DNA from 4 places in the Gordonia sp. JH63 genome. Region 4 is predicted to be linked to each of the others. Evidence: predicted binding sites of a transcription regulator. Region 4 holds the regulator's gene; each other region holds the start of a gene.
The links. The regulator LexA, encoded in region 4, represses DNA repair genes until DNA is damaged. The targets are predictions, from matches to a motif close to CGAACANNTGTTCG.

Region 1 (4,270 bases), 960 kb from region 4:
CTATCGCGTCGAACTCTTCGGTCCGGTACACGGACAAGCTGTGATCTTGGCCTTTGGTGACCACTACCCCTCCTGCCAGTGCATCGCGGAACTTGGCGGGCAACGTGAGCCGCCCTTTGTCGTCCAATTTGGGCGTGTAGGTACCGACGAATCGCACGGACACGTCGACACCTCCTGCCCACCGGGTTCCGCGTCGTATCTCGCCTCACCCAGTGCTGCCACAGTACCCCACTTTCCACCACTTTCCACCCCCACCGCCCCCGCATTCACCCACTGACAGCAAATTCCCAGTTCAGGGAGCTCAAGTTGACAATGAACGCGCGTGTCCCCGGCGCGTCACGGGCCGAAAGAAGCGCATCAAGCGTGTGACCAGAGACACCGATGAGGTTCGAGAGGCGGGAAATCCAGGCATAGATCCTCTAGTGGGGCAAAGTGGGGCGTCCCGGTGGGGAGAAGTGGGGATCGCCGGTGGGGAGAAGTGGGGATGCCGGCAAAGAAGAGCGAGGACCGTCGACTGGGCGTCCGATCCCGTCGATCGTGCGCCCGAATCCGTCGGCCGTGCGCCCGAACCCGTTCAGCGTGCTCTGGAGAGCGATCGAGGACATGAAAGAGCCGCGTGCCCGAAGGCACGCGGCTCAGTCGTATGCGAAGTTGCGGGAGTCGGTCAGCCGATCGACGAACGCGGAGTCGGGATCAGCGGATCACTCCTGCTCGAACCGGCGATTGAATCGCTCCTCCATGCGCTCCGACAGCTTGCGCTTGGCGCCGGACGACCCCGGTTGCTTCTTGCCGGACCTGGTCGACGACGAGCCCGCCTCGGCGGTGTTGTTGTCTCCCCAGAGAGCGAAGAGGCCGGCCCCGAACATCACCAGGAAGCCCAGGAGGCTCACGATCGGGAATCCGCCGATGTTGATGTTGACGATGAGTCCGCCGACCAGCATCACCAGGCCGACGACGAAGACCGCTGCCGCCTGCAGGCGACGACGACCGCTCGACTTCCCAAGGCGCCGACGCTTGACACTGGACGCAAACTTGGGGTCTTCCGCGTACAGCGCGCTCTCGATCTGTTCGAGCATGCGTTGCTCGTGCTCCGAAAGTGGCACCGACCCTCCTTCTCACTGATCCGTGACGCCGACGAAGGTCACCCGCGACCGGAAAGGCGTCTGCGCCTATATCGTCCCATGATACGAGGTGAAATCGACCGCGACCACCATTACTCGCTGTTGCCGACGACCGGGCGGTGCCAGAAACCGCAAAGTGTGGCCGGATTCACGCCGTCGCGCCGATCTGCGGCGCTTCGGCACCGAGTTTTCCTTGCTCGTAGGCGATGACCATCGTCTCGACCCGACGCAGGAAGTCGAGGACGAGCAGCCGCATGCCGGCGACGCTGTCGGGGTCGATCGTGCGGATGATCCCGGACTCGATCTTCATCCGAACCGGCGACAGCGCGGCGAACCGGGCGGCGATCGGCGCCAGCTCGGGGGCGACCACACCGATGCGGGTCCAGGCGTTCGACGTCCTGCGCCGCACGGTCCCGACCGGTTCGTGCACGGCAAGGGCCGCGCCCGAGGCGCGGAGTGCGACGAGGTACAGCTGGCGGAACCGCTCGACGTCGTCGTCGACGCCGTCGGCATTGTCGAAGAGCACGTGTGCGCGCTCGAGGAGATCGCGCGCTCGACCGACCATCACCGGGTCGACGGGCGCCGCGTGGGTGAGAGCCGTGGCGCTGCGGTGTCTGGCCATGTCGTCCTCCTCGTGCGTATGGGCTGTGTCCGGCGGCAGACGCTTCCCTCGTCCGCCGCCGGACCGTGTCGTCGGATGAACGCGAACAGCTTGCGGAGGCACATTCATCGAACATCCGTTCGACACGTTCAATATAGCTATCCCGGCGTCGGCGTTCAAGACATCTGTGACCCGAAACCCCCGCCGGGGAGTACAACGCCACCACCTGCGGGCCGATTCCTGCCGAGTGTGCATCATCGATAGGACAATTCCCGGAAGTGGCCTGCGACGCGATGCCCCCGGCAGAGGGCGGCCCGCCCCAGCGGCAGCCGACCTCGTCCGCAGGTCGACGACGCAGGACGAACGATGCAGAGAACGGAAATCCGTTGACCATCCGCCTGGTGAGCCTGAGTGGCCAGGACGCCCGGGCCTGGCTCGAGCCGGCCCTGGAGATCTACGTGACCGCGATGAATTATCCGCGCGGTACGGAGATCCATCGGGCCGGGCTCTGGCGCGAACACATCGCGCGGCCCGGATGGCGTGCGGTGGGCGCGGTCGAGACGGTGACCCCATACGAGGCGCGGACCATGCCGGCCGCGCGGCGCCGGGTCGGTCCACCGGTCGGCTTCGGACCCGACGACCTGCTCGTCGGCATCGCCTACGGCTACACCGGCGCGACCGGTCAGTGGTGGAACCAGCAGCTGCGGCTCGGACTCCGCCAGACGGGCCGACCGCCCGAGACGGTCGAGGCGATCGCGCGCGATTACTTCGAGCTCACCGAGCTGCACGTCCACCCGACCGCCCAGGGCCGTGGGATCGGACAGGCGCTCCTCGCCCGGCTGCTGGCCGATCGGCCCGAACGCCATGTGCTGCTGTCGACCCCGGAGATCCCCGCCGAGGACAACCGCGCGTGGTCGTTGTACCGGCGGATGGGTTTCACCGACGTCCTGCGCCACTTCACCTTCACCGGCGATCCGCGTCCGTTCGCGTTCCTCGGCCGTCCGCTCCCCCTGAAACTGCAACCCCCGGCCGCCGCCCGCCGCGCCGGTACCGGGAGCTGACGATGCACGGCACCCGGCGTGACGCCGTCGTCATCGGCGCGGGCCACAACGGCCTGATCGCCGCGGCCTACCTGGCACAGGCCGGACGGGATGTGGAGGTACTCGAGCGGGACGACATCCCCGGCGGCGCGGTCTCCACCGTCGAACGGTTCCCCGGCCATCGGGTCGACCGGGGGTCGTCGTCGCATCTGATGATCCGTCACTCCCCCGTCCTCGACGACCTCGACCTCGCCGCGCACGGCCTGCGCTACGTCGACTGCGATCCGTGGGCGTTCGTCCCGGCCACCGCGACCGCCCCGCCGATCGTCTTCCGCACCGACCTCGACGCGACGTGTGCTTCCATCGAGAACGCCTGCGGTGCAGCCGATGCCGCCGCATATCGACGGTTCGTGGAGACGTGGACGCCGCGGGCGCGGGCGGTCATGGATGCGTTCTACCAACCCGCGACGATGGGGAAGTTCGGCCGGGCCTTCGGCGGGCTCGGCGGCACCGCCGCCACGGCACGCACGGGGTTGTTCGGCCGGCGCGGCGGCCGGGTGCTGAACCTGACCGCCGAGTTGATGGCCTCCGGCGATTCCCTCCTCGACGAGTATTTCGAGTCCGAACAGCTCAAGGCCGGACTCGCGTGGTTCGGCGCCCAGTCCGGACCGCCCATGAGCGCACCGGGCACGGCGCCGATGATCGGATTCGCCGCACTCATGCACCGAATCCCGCCCGGACGCGCGATCGGGGGCAGCGGCGCCCTCACCGAGGCCCTCGTGCACCGAATCCACCAGGACGGCGGCCGTGTCTCCTGCGGCGACCCCGCGGTCTCCGTCGCCCGCTGCGGCGACCACTGGCGGGTGCTCACCGGCACGGGTCAATCCCGTTGTGCCGCAACAGTCATCCACGCCTGCCACGTGCTCACCACGCTCGACCTCCTCGCCGCCGGCGGTTTCGACGCGGGCGTCATCGACCGCTGGCGACGCGCCATCGTCGTGGGCAGCGGGATCGGGATGGCGGTTCGCCTGGGGACGACCGGCCTGCCCGACTACCAGGGGCTGCCCGGCGACCTGCCCGAGCACGGCGTCCATTCGGCTCTCGGACTGCTGGTCACCGACCGCGCCCACCTCACCCGAGCCCATGCCGCGGCGTCGGTGGGCGAGCTCCCGCCGCGCCCGGCTGTGGTCGCGATGAGCTATTCGGCGATCGATCCGACGCTCGCGCCCCCGGGCCGCTCCGTCATCAATCTCTGGGCACAGTGGCATCCGTACCGGCTGGCCGACGGCGACTGGCCGGCCGCGGCGGACCGCGCCGCGAAGGCCGTCGTCGACGAGGTGGACCGCCACGCGCCCGGTTTCGCCGAGTCGGTCGCGCATCGGTACGTCCAGACGCCGCGAGATCTGGCCGATGAGCTGGGCCTGATCGGCGGCAACATCATGCATGTCGAGATGTCCATCGACCAGATGTTCATGTGGCGTCCCACCCCCGACCTCGCCGGACACCGC
Region 2 (4,270 bases), 190 kb from region 4:
CACCTGACGACTCTCGCCGGCCGGTTCGCTGCCGATCGGTTACGCGCCCTGGCCCAGGCCGAGGGTTCAGTGCCCAAGGATGTGCCCGAGGTGTTGTTCATCTGCGTGCAGAACGCCGGGCGCTCGCAGATGGCTGCCGGACTGCTAACCCATCACGCCGCCGGGCGAGTGCATGTGCGCTCGGCCGGATCGGTGCCGGCTCATTCGATCAACCCGACCGTCGTGGAGGCGATGTCTGAGATCGGTGTCGATCTGGGGACCGAGTACCCCAAGCCGCTCACCGACGATGTGGTCGCCGCCGCTGACGTGGTGGTATCGATGGGTTGCGGCGACGCGTGCCCGATCTATCTCGGCAAGCGTTACCTGGACTGGACGGTCTCTGATCCGCAGGGCCGCCCCCTCAACGAGGTTCGCGCGATCCGCGACGATCTCGATACCCGAGTTCGCGAGCTCTTGGTCGAGCTCGCGACCGAACGTGTGTGACTTTCCCGAGCTTCCACCATCCCCGAAAGGGCTTGTCTGTCATGTCTTCCTCTCGACCCAGCGTGCTGTTCGTGTGCGTCCACAACGCGGGCCGCTCGCAGATGGCCGCCGGTTTCCTCACCGCACTCGGCCACGACAGCGTCGAGGTCCGCTCCGCCGGATCCACACCCGCCGACTCGATCAACCCTGCTGCCATCGAGGCGATGGCTGAAGTTGGTATCGACATCTCTGACCAGTCACCCAAGATCCTCACCCCCGACGCCGTCGAATCCTCCGACGTCGTGATCACCATGGGCTGTGGCGATGCGTGCCCGGTATTCCCCGGCATCAGCTACCGCGACTGGGCCCTCGACGACCCAGCAGGTCAAGGCATTGACGCGGTCCGCCCGATCCGCGACCAGATCCGCAGGCTCGTCGAGGATCTGCTCGACGAACTCGCACCCGCCGACCAGCAGGCCGGCCGATGAACACGCCACCGCAGGTGCTGTTCGTGTGCGTGTCCAACCGCGGAAAATCGGTGATGGCCGAATATCTCACGCCCACGGTCACCCACGAGATCGCAGCATCATCGGCTGGAACCAGTGCGAAGATCGGCGGGCAGGTCAACGAACTGTCTGCCCAGGTGCTCGCCGAAGTCGGCGCCGATGTCGCCGGCCACCAGCCGCGGCAACTGACCGACGAACTGATGCAGGCTGCGGATCTCGTCGTGGTGGTCGGCACCGCCGAGGTCACGCCCCCGCCTGGTGTGGTCCTCGAAGTGTGGGACACCGATGAGCCCTCGCAGCGGGGCATCGACGGCGTCGAGCGGATGCGGCTGATCCGCGACGACATCACTCACCGCATTCGCGCTCTCGCCGACCGACTCACGCGGTAGGCGAGAACGCGACCCGCGGCTCGTCAGCAGCAGGCTGTGCGTGCCTCGGCCGGGTTGGCGGCGCTGCCGCCGCAGCACACCGAACCCGGTTCGGTGTCCTCAGTGGTGGTCTGTTCCAACAGTTTCGGGCTGGTCCCGAACGTGTCGGAATCAGCGAGCACGGTGTAGACCTCCCACTTCTCCTGCGCCGGGCCGGTCACCCACACCTTGTCCTGCGTCGCGAAACAACAGGTCGAGTTGATCTCCTCCTGGGTGAACAGGCCCTCCCCGGACAGCCGGGCGATCTCGGCGTGCACCTTCTCGCTGGATTCGACCTCGACACCGAGGTGGTTGATGGTGCCGCCCTGGCCCGGATTCTCCAGCAGCACCAGCTTCAACGGCGGCTCGACGACTGCGAAGTTGGCGTATCCCGGCTTGCGTTTGGCCGGGGTGGTGTTGAACAGCTTGGAGTAGAACTCGATTGCGGTATCGAGATCATCAACATTGAGCGCGAGCTGCATACGGGACATGGCCATCACCTTCACCTGTGAGACATATATCGAACTACGGTCACCCTGCAGGGTGCCTACCTTTTCGACATATGTCAAGTGACAGGGTATGGTCGGGGCATGCCGAAGACGTTGCCGATGGTCGACATCAGTGCCCCGATCTGCTGCGCCCCGGTATCGGCAGCCCCGCTCGATGACGACACCGCGCTCGAGATCGCGTTGCGGCTCAAGGCTCTTGCCGATCCCGTGCGCATCAAGCTCGTGTCGATCCTGCTCGCCGACACCGGTGACGGAATCTGCACCTGCGATCTCGCGACCGCGGTCGGCCTCACCGAGGCGACGACCAGCCATCACCTGGGTCAGCTCCGTAAGGCCGGCATGGTGAGCCCTGACCGCCGAGGAATGAACGTCTACTACCGCGCACAACCCGACTCGCTAGAAGCACTGCGCAACGTCCTCAGCGCCACCACCGGGTGCTGCTGAACCGGTGCAGACGTTGACGTCGCGGCATTCCACTAGCACCGCCAGAGCCCTGGACTGACGGGCGGGCTGAGGAAGTCACGACCACATAGCTTGCGTCAGGTCAGTCTCTCGCATAGGCGAGCGCGCACCCACCACCCTTGTGCACAACCGGACCGAGCCCACCAACAGTGCGGTGCCGCGACAGGCGGACATTGCACAGATGATCGGCTCCTCGACTGTCGTTCACAGCGAAGTGTCACCACCAAGACCACTCACACTGTCACCGATGTCCTGATGCGGAAGTGTCACCGATGTCCTGCGAGATAACATCCGGGACTTGGAAAAATCAAGCCTTGACTCGAACATATTTTCGAGTACGATGGTGTCATGTCATCGGGGGCGGGGGCCGGATCCACGGCGGTGGACCCATCACAGGAGTCCGTCGAACCGCGCTTTCGTCCCGACCATGAACTCTCCGCATCCGAACTCGTCGAGGTCCTCAACCACTGCGCGGGCTTGGCGGCAGCGTCCGCGCATCGAATGATGGTCGTTGCCAGCCTCATTCACGATGAACGCGAGATGGATTACGCGCAGCGCCGCGCCGAGACGCACAGCGGCGAACTCGACTCCATCGAAGCCTTCGAGCACCTATCAGCGCGAGTGGCCGCCGGCGAGAACCCCTACGAGCAGTTCGGGCCCAACGGTCTCGAACAAGCCATCGCCGAAGTCGGCGCCACCCTCACCGTGACACCGGCCGAGGCGAAAGACCTCATCGAGGCCGGCGACGCACTGCGCTACCGACTCTCCTTCACCGGGCACGCACTGGCGTGCGGTCGAATCGACAAGCGCCGCTTCCTCATCGCTCTCAAGCGCACCGATCTCATCACCGACGACGAAGAGATGCAGACCGTCGACGCCCATCTCGCCGAAGCGATCTTCGCCCGCCCACCGATGTCGACGGCCCGGTTCACCGCCATGGTCGATTCGATCGTCGCCAAGTGGGCACCCGACGCGATCCGCCGACGCAAGGAGCGAGTGAAGTCCGACCGCAAGGTGACGGTCACCCCCGATCGGTTCACGCCGGGGCAGTCCCGGATCTCCGGGACGCTGCCCGATGCTGATGCCGCCGAGTTCGACGCCCGCCTGACGGCGATGGCCACCGCGGTCCACGCCGGTGACCCTCGAAAGTTGGCCAATCGCCGGGTCGATGCCCTCAAAGCACTTTCGCGCGGCGAAGCCGCCATCACCTGCCTATGCGACGACTGTCGACCTGCCGCAACCGAACCCGACACAGCACCAGATTTCGACCCAGCGACAGTGGATACCGCCGAGCCGCCTGCACCAGCTGCTGAGATGGTGGATGCGGACACCTTCGTCGACCCGTCAGCCCCCGACACCGCTGCCGATGACCCGGCCGCGCCGACCGACTCGGCGTCGGACTCGCTGGCGCCGCGCGCGACCTTTCACATCGTGGTGAACCTGTCGACCCTGATCGGTCTCGACGACGATCCCGCGTTCCTCGACCGCCATGGCATCATCGACGCCGACACCGCGCGAGAACTCCTCGCCGAAGCGCGACGCACCTACATCCATCCCGCACCGACCCCCGCCGCGCCACTGGCATCGGCTCCCGAGGCAGACAGTTCGACAACGCGGTACACCCCGTCGAAGAAGCTGCAGGCGCTGGTGCGTGCCGGCGAACTGTGCTGCACCTTCCCCGGCTGCAACGCCCCGGTCTGGCAGATCGACCTCGACCACACCGAACCCTTCGATCACACCGACCCGCGGCGCGGTGGCCCGACCGATGCGCGCAACCTCAAACCGCTGTGCCGCTTCCATCACCGCATCAAGACCTTCACCAGCTGGCAGGACCACCAAGACGAATCCCGCACCGCCTGGTTCACCACACCCACCGGGCACATGTTCGTCGGCAACGCCTTCAGCGGACGCGACCTGTTCAACA
Region 3 (4,270 bases), 2.6 Mb from region 4:
CGACACGTTCGCATGGTCGGAGCATCTGCTCGGCGCACCCGGGTACCGCATCGCGGGCGGCTCGGACGAGATCCAACGGAACATCATCGGCGAACGCGGCCTCGGACTGCCGCGCGAACCCCGCTAGGAGTACACATGCCCATCGAACTCACCGTGGAGCAGCGCGATCTGCAAGCCGCCCTCACCGATGCGTGGTCGGAACACGCTCCGGCGCAGGATGTCTGGCCGTCGATTCGGGAACTCGGACTGACCGAGATCCCGTTTCCGGAGGATCTGGGCGGGGCCGGGTACGGGGTGAAGGACGCGTCGGTCGTGATGACCGCCCACGGTCGCTGTCTCGGTTCCTCGCCGTACCTCTCGTCGGTGATCATGGCCGGCCTCACCCTGCTCCATGCCGCCGACGACGAGGGGCGACGGGCACACCTGCCGGCCATCGCGTCCGGGGAGCGGCGCGCCGCGCTCGTCTGCGGCCCCGCCGTGGTCTCCTCGTCGATCGGTGCGGAGGTCACCGATGAGGGAACGCTTGTCCTGAACGGACGGCAGGACGTCGTCCTCGACGCGGCGTCGGCCGACGTGCTCGTGGTCGTCGCGCACACCGCGTCCGGTGTGGAACTCGCCGTCGTCGACGGTGGCGCTGCCGGCATCGGCCGCCACCAGCGTGAAAGCCTGGATCTCACACGAGAGTTCGCGACTGTCGAGTTCACCGGTGTCGAGGCGACCCGGGTGTCGGGGCCGGAACTCGAGGCGCGGCTGCGCCGGGTGCGGTCGCTGCTGATGATCGCCCTGGCTGCCGAGCAGGTGGGTATCGCCCGCCGGTGCCTCGAGATGACGGTGGGGTACGCGAAGACGCGGCAGCAGTTCGGTCGCACGATCGGATCCTTCCAGGCGCTCAAACACCGCCTCGTCGACATGCTCGTGGCCACCGAGCTCGCCGAGGCGACGGTCCTCGACGCCGCGGATGTCGACCGCTTCGACGACGCGGATCTGGCCGAGCGGGCCGCGTCGGCTCGCGTGCTGGCCTCGCGGGCCGCCATGTACGCCGCGGAGGAGGCCATCCAGATCCACGGCGGGATCGGGTTCACGTGGGAGCACCCGCTGCATCACCACTTCCGGCGGGCCAAGACCGACCAGTTGTTGTTCCAGGACGAGGGCGTGCACGTCGACACCGTCGCGCGCGCCATGCTCGGACGGGCCCGCGCGGCGTCGGTGTGAGCGCCGGCGGAGCGGTTCCGGATCGGCGCGTTCGGCCTAGTCGTCGTCGCTGACCTGCGGAGCGCTCGGCGCGCAGCCGCGAAATCCGTCGCTGGTCGAGCCGGCCCCGAGCGGAGCGAGGCGCCCCTCCCCGCGCTGGTTGAGCTGGCACACCTCCGCCGGTTGAGCCGGCAACGAGCCGCTAGGCGAGTCGCCCACCCCCGCTGGTTGAGCCGGCAACGAGCCGCTAGGCGAGTCGCCGTGTCGAAACCACCTGGCAACCCGACGAACTCAGCCATCGCCAACCCGGACGGCACCATACCGCAACGCCCAGAGCCCATTTCGTCGACAACGATGTCACTCCTGTGGAGACTCAACCGGAATTGTCGGTGGCCGGGTTTACATTGTTTTTCAACGGATCACCTGGTCGCAGCGGGTGAGTGGACAGGCGTCGGGGGGCGTGGTGAAGGCTTGGACCGATCTACCGGGCCAGTTCGTCGCCGGGGTCGATCCTGCCCACGCCGCCGAGACCGACATGGTGTTGTTGATGGCCGGCCTCGACGCCACCCGGCGCGGCGAGTCCTACCTCGCCTGGCACCGCTATCAGACGATCGCGGCGATGACCGACCGCCTGATCACCACCAGCGCGTCCGGGTTCGTGATGGACGGCCATGCCGATTGCGCGGCCCGCATCGCCCGCCAGGCCGGGGTGTCCCGCCGGCACGCCGAAACCCTGATCGATGAGGCGATCGCGCTGCGGGATCGGCTCCCCGAGGTTGCCGACACCCTGCGTGACGGGGTCCTGTCGCAGTGGCAGATCCGGTTGGTCATCTCCCGCACCGAACTGATCCCCACCGATGACCCGATCACCCCCGCGTTGGATGCCGAGATCGCCGACACGGTGCGTCGCCGGAAAGGGGTGTGGGATCGGGCGCGGCTGCGGGACATGGTCGACCGCCTCGTGTTCCGCCACGACCCCGACGCGGTACGGCAACGCCGCCAAGACGCGATGGATCAGCGTGGGGTGTGGACCCACGAACTGCCCGACGGCACCGCCGAACTCACCGCCGTGATGTCGGCGGAAAACGTGCGGATCTCGGCCAAAGCCGTCGCCATCCTCGCCGACTCGGTCTGTCAGCGGGATGGCCGCACCCAGGGGATACGACGATCCGATGCGATGTTCGCGCTGTTGACCCGCACCAGCTTCGACTGCCAGTGCGACGATGAACAGCCGTGCACTGCCGACATCCCAGACCCGCAAAGCGTCCTCGACGCGGTCCGCGCCGAGGTCGTGATCCATGTGGTGACCGATGCCGCGACCCTGGCCGGGGCACCCGGGGTGGGGTTTCTCGACGAACACGGCATCATCAGCGATGAGCATGTCCGTGACCTCGCCGCCCGCCCGGACGCCACGCTGTCCCCGGTCACCCCCGCCCGCACCCAACCCACCTACGTCGCCCCCAGCACCAATGACGATGACCAGCGGCGGACCGCCCAACGCCCGGCACCAGCCGAGGACACCCGAGCCGACAGCGAGAAGCATTCCACCGCAACCCACTTCGGCGACTCGACCGATGTCACCGCCGCGGGTGTGGCGGTGGTGTATCCGGCGACCCATCCCGGCAACGGGTATCGGCCCACCGCGTCGTGTGCTGATTTCGTGCGGGTGCGGGACGGGTATTGCACCGAACCCGGCTGTACCCGTTCGGCATTCGCGTGCGATCTCGACCATGTCACCGAGTACGACCACACCGACCCCGCCCGGGGTGGGGCGACGTCGAGTGAGAACCTCAACACCAAATGCCGCCCCAGTCACCTCTTCAAGACCCACGGGGACTGGGTTGATGTGCAGTACCGCGACGACGACGGTCGCCTGGTCACCGAATACGAAACGCCCGAAGGGGTCACTCTGCCCGGCGACGCCGAGACGCTGGAAGACACCTTCCCGAACCTTCGGCGGATCCGGTTCGAGCAAGCCGCCCAAGCCCCACCCACACCACGGGTCATCGCCTCCGACAACCCGGAGCGCACACACAGCCGACTGGACGCCAAACTGGCCCGCCGGCGACAAGAACGCGCCCGAAACAAACGAGCCCGCGAAGAACTCGACCGCATCGACCCACCGCCGTACTGACCCGAGAGCACGTGGGGCTCCAATCTGATGACGCGAGTTGTCAGACTTGGTAGCCTGTCGCCACGAGATCGCCGTTCGGTCGACCCCATCGGGACGGCGAACGGTGACCTGAGTGCGAAATGCGGTGAACTGATCAGTGTGACAACCGATTCGGGTGAAACGGACATCGGTCGGCATGGTCGGCATATCCTGCACCTGTGGCACGGCTGGTGACGACGGTGACCAGGGTGCGTCGGGCGCGCAGCGAACCGGAAGAGAGCGACGACGCGGCCCAGCCGCGGAAGGTGGGGTGGACATGGTCTCGGTGACCGGTGCGGTCGGCACGGTGGTGGAATCGGCGCAGGATGCCTTTGGGGCGTTCAAGGTCCTGCGGCGATCGGGTCTCGTGGATCCGACGAAACCCAAGGAGCTGCTGACCACGGTCAAGCGGGCCAAGATCATCGGTCCGTGTGCGGCGGCTGTGGCACACGGTGCCGACGAGTATCCCGAGGCCGGAGCCGTCGCCGACGAGCACGGCGAGCTCACCTTCGGTGAACTCAATGCGCACGCCAACGCACTCGCCAACCACCTGCTCGCGTCCGGCATCAAGCCGGGATCGGTCATCGGCGTCATCGCGCGGGACCACCGGGGTCTGCTCACCACCATGAGCGCCGCGGGCAAGGCCGGGTTCCGCCTGGCCATGATGAACACCGGCTTCGGCAAGACCCAGTTCGCCGAGGTCGCCGAACGCGAGAAGATCGTGGCGATGCTCTACGACGAGGAGTTCACCGACCTCGCCGACTCCCTCCCCGCCGACACCCTGCGCATCGTCACCTGGATCGACGGCAACCGCCCCGTCGGCGACGGCGTCCAGACCCTCGACGACATCGCAGCCACCGGCGATACGTCGACTCCGCCCGAACCAGCCGCGTGGGGTGGACTCGTCATCCTCACCAGCGGCACGAC
Region 4 (4,270 bases):
AGTCCGGTCGAACGACTCGCCCTGAGCCAGAGCCCGTACTCGACCACCGAGGCACTGCTCGCCGACTGCACCCGACGGGCCATTCGGGACACGGTCGCCGACATCGACGACGCAGAGCTCGCCGCGGTTCGCTCACCACAGTCCTTCTCGGCGCTGCTCGAACGGATCCGGCCACGGGTCGCCGCGGCCGCACCGGACTACTTCTCGCTGGCCGTCGCAGCCCTCGAACGGATGTCCCCGCTGCGGGCGGCGATCGACCGGCACGCCGGTTCGCTGGCTGCCGACGACGTCGCCGAACAGGTCGCCCACCTCGTGTTCGACGGATTCGTGGCGGCCACCGCGCGACGCCACCTGGAGAATCTGCCGCGCTATCTCGACGGCGCGCAAGCACGTCTGGAGGCACTACCCGCGTCCGCAGCACGCGACCAGGCCGGGGTGGCCGCCGTCGATCGCGTCGTCGAACGGTGGGCCCAGCGCATCGAACAGGTACCCGAGCACCGGCGGGCGGTGGTCGACGACGAAGCGCAGTGGCTCGTCGAGGAGTTGCGCGTGGGGCTGTTCGCCCAGCGTCTCGGCACCGCGTTCCCGGTGTCGGAGAAACGGGTCCTACGAGCTCTGGACCGACTCGGCTGACACGGGTTCGGCGAGCGCGCTCCCGGATCCCGATGCCGCCTTCAGGTCGTCGATCTCGCGCTGGAAGTCCTCCACCGAGTCGAACGACCGGTACACCGAGGCGAAGCGCAGATACGCCACCTCGTCGAGATCGCGGAGCGGACCCAGGATGGCGAGTCCGACCTCGTTGCTGGGGATCTCGGCCGATCCACTGGCGCGCACCGTGTCCTCGACCTGCTGGGCGAGTTGCGCGAGCGCGTCCTCGGCGACGTGGCGGCCCTGACAGGCTCGCCGCACGCCGCGCATGACCTTCTCCCGGCTGAATGGTTCGGTCACGCCGTTGCGTTTGACCACCGCGAGCACGGCGCTCTCCACGGTCGAGAACCGGCGACCGCACTCCACACAGGAGCGACGGCGGCGGATGGCCTGCCCTTCATCTGCGACACGCGAGTCGATGACCTTGGTGTCGTCGTTCTTGCAGAAGGGGCAGCGCATCGTGTCCTCACGCAGGTCGCGGGACGCTGGAACGCACCCGAAGCGTGCGCCCCGCCGCTTGTCGGCCGGCCCCTGTGACATCGAGGATACCGCCCGGCCTCAGCGGTACCGGGGGGTGAGCAGGGGCTGGCCCACCTGCAGCGCGCTCGACCCCAGATCGTTCATCGCGACGATCTCGTCGATCACGACCTCGCGCGGCATCTCGGGTGCCACCCGGCCGGCGATCGAGCTGAGCGAGTCCCCCGAGCGCACGTGGACGACCTCGGCACTCACGGCGGACGGGGTCAGCGAGTCCGAGTAGTTCTGGCCCACGACACCGAACACCCACACGACGAACGCCAGCCCGACGCCGGCGAGGAGCGCGACCGCGGTGCGGCGGCGGCGACGGAACACCGCCGCGTCGGGTCCGACCGGGCCACGCCCGCGCACCCCGACCGAAGAACCACAGTGGGTACCGCCCACCCGCGGGGTCACCGGCGACGCACCCCGCGGTCGGGTGCCGGCCGGCCGGTTGTCTATCGGGCGGCCGCCGTCGGACAGCGGGGCGCGCGTCCGGACCCGATCGGCGCGGTCGGTGGGGGGCCGGACAGCGTCGGGACGGTCGGTGCGGACGGGAGCGACGAGAGTGGCGGTGCGCATGGTGCCCTCCGGTGTTCTGGTGTCTGGATCGTGCGGGGTGTGGCGGTCGGTGTTCGAACATCGATCAGATGTTCGATGCACTGATGTTCGAATTTGTAGCACGACGTCCCGACAAAGTCTCGCGACACATCGAACAAATGTTTGAGGTGCCGGTCGCACTCCGCTAGGCTCGGACCCGGCGCAAGCCATCTACCAGCACGTTCCGAAGACGAGAGGAACCGAACATGAGTGACACCGGCGATAGGCGCGGCCGAGCGCGGGGCGCCGACGACGAGGCCCCGTTCGACGCCGCCGCCGCCGAGGCCTCACTCACCCCGCGACAGGCCGGGGTCCTGGAGGTGATCCGCCGCTCGGTGCGCGAGCGCGGTTATCCGCCGAGCATCCGGGAGATCGGCGACGAGGTCGGCCTGGCCTCGACGTCGTCGGTGGCCCATCAGTTGCGGACGCTGGAACGCAAGGGGCTGCTCAAGCGCGACGCGAACCGTCCCCGTGCGGTCAACATCGCCCCGAGTGACACCCCGTCGCCGGACACCCCGTCGGCCGGTCAGCTGCCCGAGCCGACCTTCGTGCCGGTTCTCGGCCGAATCGCGGCCGGCGGTCCGATCCTGGCCGAGGAGGCCGTCGAGGACGTCTTCCCGCTGCCCCGTGAGCTGGTCGGCGAGGGATCTCTCTTCCTGTTGCGCGTCGTCGGCGAGTCGATGATCGACGCCGCGATCTGCGACGGCGACTGGGTCGTGGTCCGGCAGCAGAACGTCGCCGACAACGGCGACATCGTCGCGGCCATGATCGACGGCGAGGCCACCGTGAAGACCTTCAAGCGTCAGGGCCCCAACGTCTGGCTCATGCCGCACAACGAACTGTTCGATCCGATCCCGGGCAACGATGCCGTCATCCTCGGCAAGGTCGTCACCGTGATGCGGCGAGTCTGACCTCTCCACCGACCGAACCGTCGAGCACCGCCGCGGCAGCCTCGCGCGCCGCGGCGGGGTCCGAGGTGGCCAGGGCAGCCTCGGCGGCGGCCCGGCAGTCCGGTGCGGACACCTCGCCGAGCCGGGCCCCCACGGCCGCGGCAGCAGCCGGCGCGCTGGACAGCGAGGTGACCCCGAGACCGACGAGCACGCAGGCGAGGTTCGGATCGGCGGCGGCCTCGCCGCACACCCCGACCGGCTTTCCCTGACGTGCACCCGCTGCCGCGACACCCGCGATGAGGCTCAACACGGCCGGTTGCCACGGGTCGGTCAGTCCGGCGAGATCGGCCGACATCCGGTCGGCCGCCATCGTGTACTGGGTCAGATCGTTGGTGCCGATGGATACGAAGTCCACCTCGGCGAGGACGGCTTCGGCCAGGATCGCCGCCGCGGGCACCTCGATCATCACCCCGGCGACCAGACCACGGCCGCGGACCTCGGCGGCGAAGGTGCGCGCCTCCGCCGGCGAGGCGATCATCGGCGCCATGACCCACGGCGCGACGGCCGACCCCGACGCGGCCTGCGCGATCGCGTCGAGCTGATGCGCGCGGATCTCGGGGTGCGCCAGCGCGATCCGATCGCCCCGCACGCCGAGCGCTGGGTTCGATTCGTCGGGATGGGTCACGAACCGGAGCGGTTTGTCGGACCCGGCGTCGAGGGTGCGGATGACCACCTTCTGCCCGTCGAACGCATCGAGCACCTCCCGGTAGATCGCGGCCTGCTCGTCCACCGACGGTTCGTCGGCACGCTCGAGGAACGCGAGTTCGGTGCGGAAGAGCCCGACGCCCTCGACGGGGTACCCGGCCGCGGCGCGTGCCGACGATCCGTCGGCGACGTTGGCGAGCACCGCCACGGCCACCCCGTCGGCGGTCTGCCCCGGACCGGTCCAGCCGGCGACGAGTGCGGCATGCCGCCGATCCTCGTCGACGCGAGCCCGGGCCGCCTCCGCATCGGGCTCCACCTCGATCCGCCCGGTGCTGCCGTCGACGAGAACGGTTGTGCCGGGCTCGATCTCGTCCAGGTCGGCCACCGCCACCACGCACGGGATCCCCAGCTGGCGCGCGATGATCGCGGTGTGGCTGGTCGGTCCGCCGAGGCGGGTGACGAGGGCGATGGTGCTCGTGGGGTCGAGGCCCGCGGTGTCGGCGGGCGCGAGGTCGTCGGCGAGCAGGACCGACGGCACCTCCGGAGTGGGCACACCAGGTTCGGGTAGGCCGAGCAGTTCGGCGAGGACCCGGTCGCGCACGTCGTTGAGATCGGTGACCCGCTCGGCCATCAGTCCGCCGAGCTTGGTGAACACCGCCGCGAACTGTTCGGTGGCCGCGACGGCAGCGGCCTCGGCGGGGGCGCCCTTGCCGATGAGCGCGGTCGCGGCACCGATCCAGCCGCGGTCCTCGGCCAGGCCCGCCGTCGCGGCGAGCACCTCGGCCGTCACCCCGGTGTTCTGCGACGCGCGCGTGCGCAGCCGCGCGGCGACGGCGCCGGCCGCGGTGGCGAAGCGCGTGACCTCGTCGGCGCGCCGTTCCTCGGCGATCTCCACACCGACGCCGAGCTTC

Region 1: the regulator LexA is predicted to act here: its motif matches at 1,852-1,865, upstream of GR168_RS14540 (SAV_6107 family HEPN domain-containing protein).
Region 2: the regulator LexA is predicted to act here: its motif matches at 2,667-2,680, upstream of GR168_RS09590 (HNH endonuclease signature motif containing protein).
Region 3: the regulator LexA is predicted to act here: its motif matches at 1,608-1,621, upstream of GR168_RS21780 (HNH endonuclease signature motif containing protein).

What each region holds. Positions count from the first base shown of each region.
Region 1 covers NZ_CP047235.1:3,275,887-3,280,156, forward strand. Annotated here, with positions in the region: gene mraZ (division/cell wall cluster transcriptional repressor MraZ) at 1-163, opposite strand, end outside; gene GR168_RS14535 (DUF3040 domain-containing protein) at 702-1,103, opposite strand; gene GR168_RS14540 (SAV_6107 family HEPN domain-containing protein) at 1,270-1,743, opposite strand; gene GR168_RS14545 (N-acetyltransferase) at 2,109-2,783, shown strand; gene GR168_RS14550 (NAD(P)/FAD-dependent oxidoreductase) at 2,786-4,270, shown strand, end outside.
Region 2 covers NZ_CP047235.1:2,129,668-2,133,937, forward strand. Annotated here, with positions in the region: gene GR168_RS09565 (arsenate reductase ArsC) at 1-483, shown strand, start outside; gene GR168_RS09570 (arsenate reductase ArsC) at 525-950, shown strand; gene GR168_RS09575 (low molecular weight phosphatase family protein) at 947-1,357, shown strand; gene GR168_RS09580 (ArsI/CadI family heavy metal resistance metalloenzyme) at 1,381-1,866, opposite strand; gene GR168_RS09585 (Rv2640c family ArsR-like transcriptional regulator) at 1,966-2,328, shown strand; gene GR168_RS09590 (HNH endonuclease signature motif containing protein) at 2,695-4,270, shown strand, end outside.
Region 3 covers NZ_CP047235.1:4,910,579-4,914,848, reverse strand. Annotated here, with positions in the region: gene GR168_RS21790 (acyl-CoA dehydrogenase family protein) at 1-127, shown strand, start outside; gene GR168_RS21785 (acyl-CoA dehydrogenase family protein) at 136-1,212, shown strand; gene GR168_RS21780 (HNH endonuclease signature motif containing protein) at 1,652-3,325, shown strand; gene GR168_RS21775 (acyl-CoA synthetase) at 3,621-4,270, shown strand, end outside.
Region 4 covers NZ_CP047235.1:2,315,293-2,319,562, reverse strand. Annotated here, with positions in the region: gene hrpA (ATP-dependent RNA helicase HrpA) at 1-633, shown strand, start outside; gene nrdR (transcriptional regulator NrdR) at 607-1,107, opposite strand; gene GR168_RS10495 (LysM peptidoglycan-binding domain-containing protein) at 1,207-1,746, opposite strand; gene lexA (transcriptional repressor LexA) at 1,971-2,675, shown strand; gene GR168_RS10485 (putative PEP-binding protein) at 2,653-4,270, opposite strand, start outside.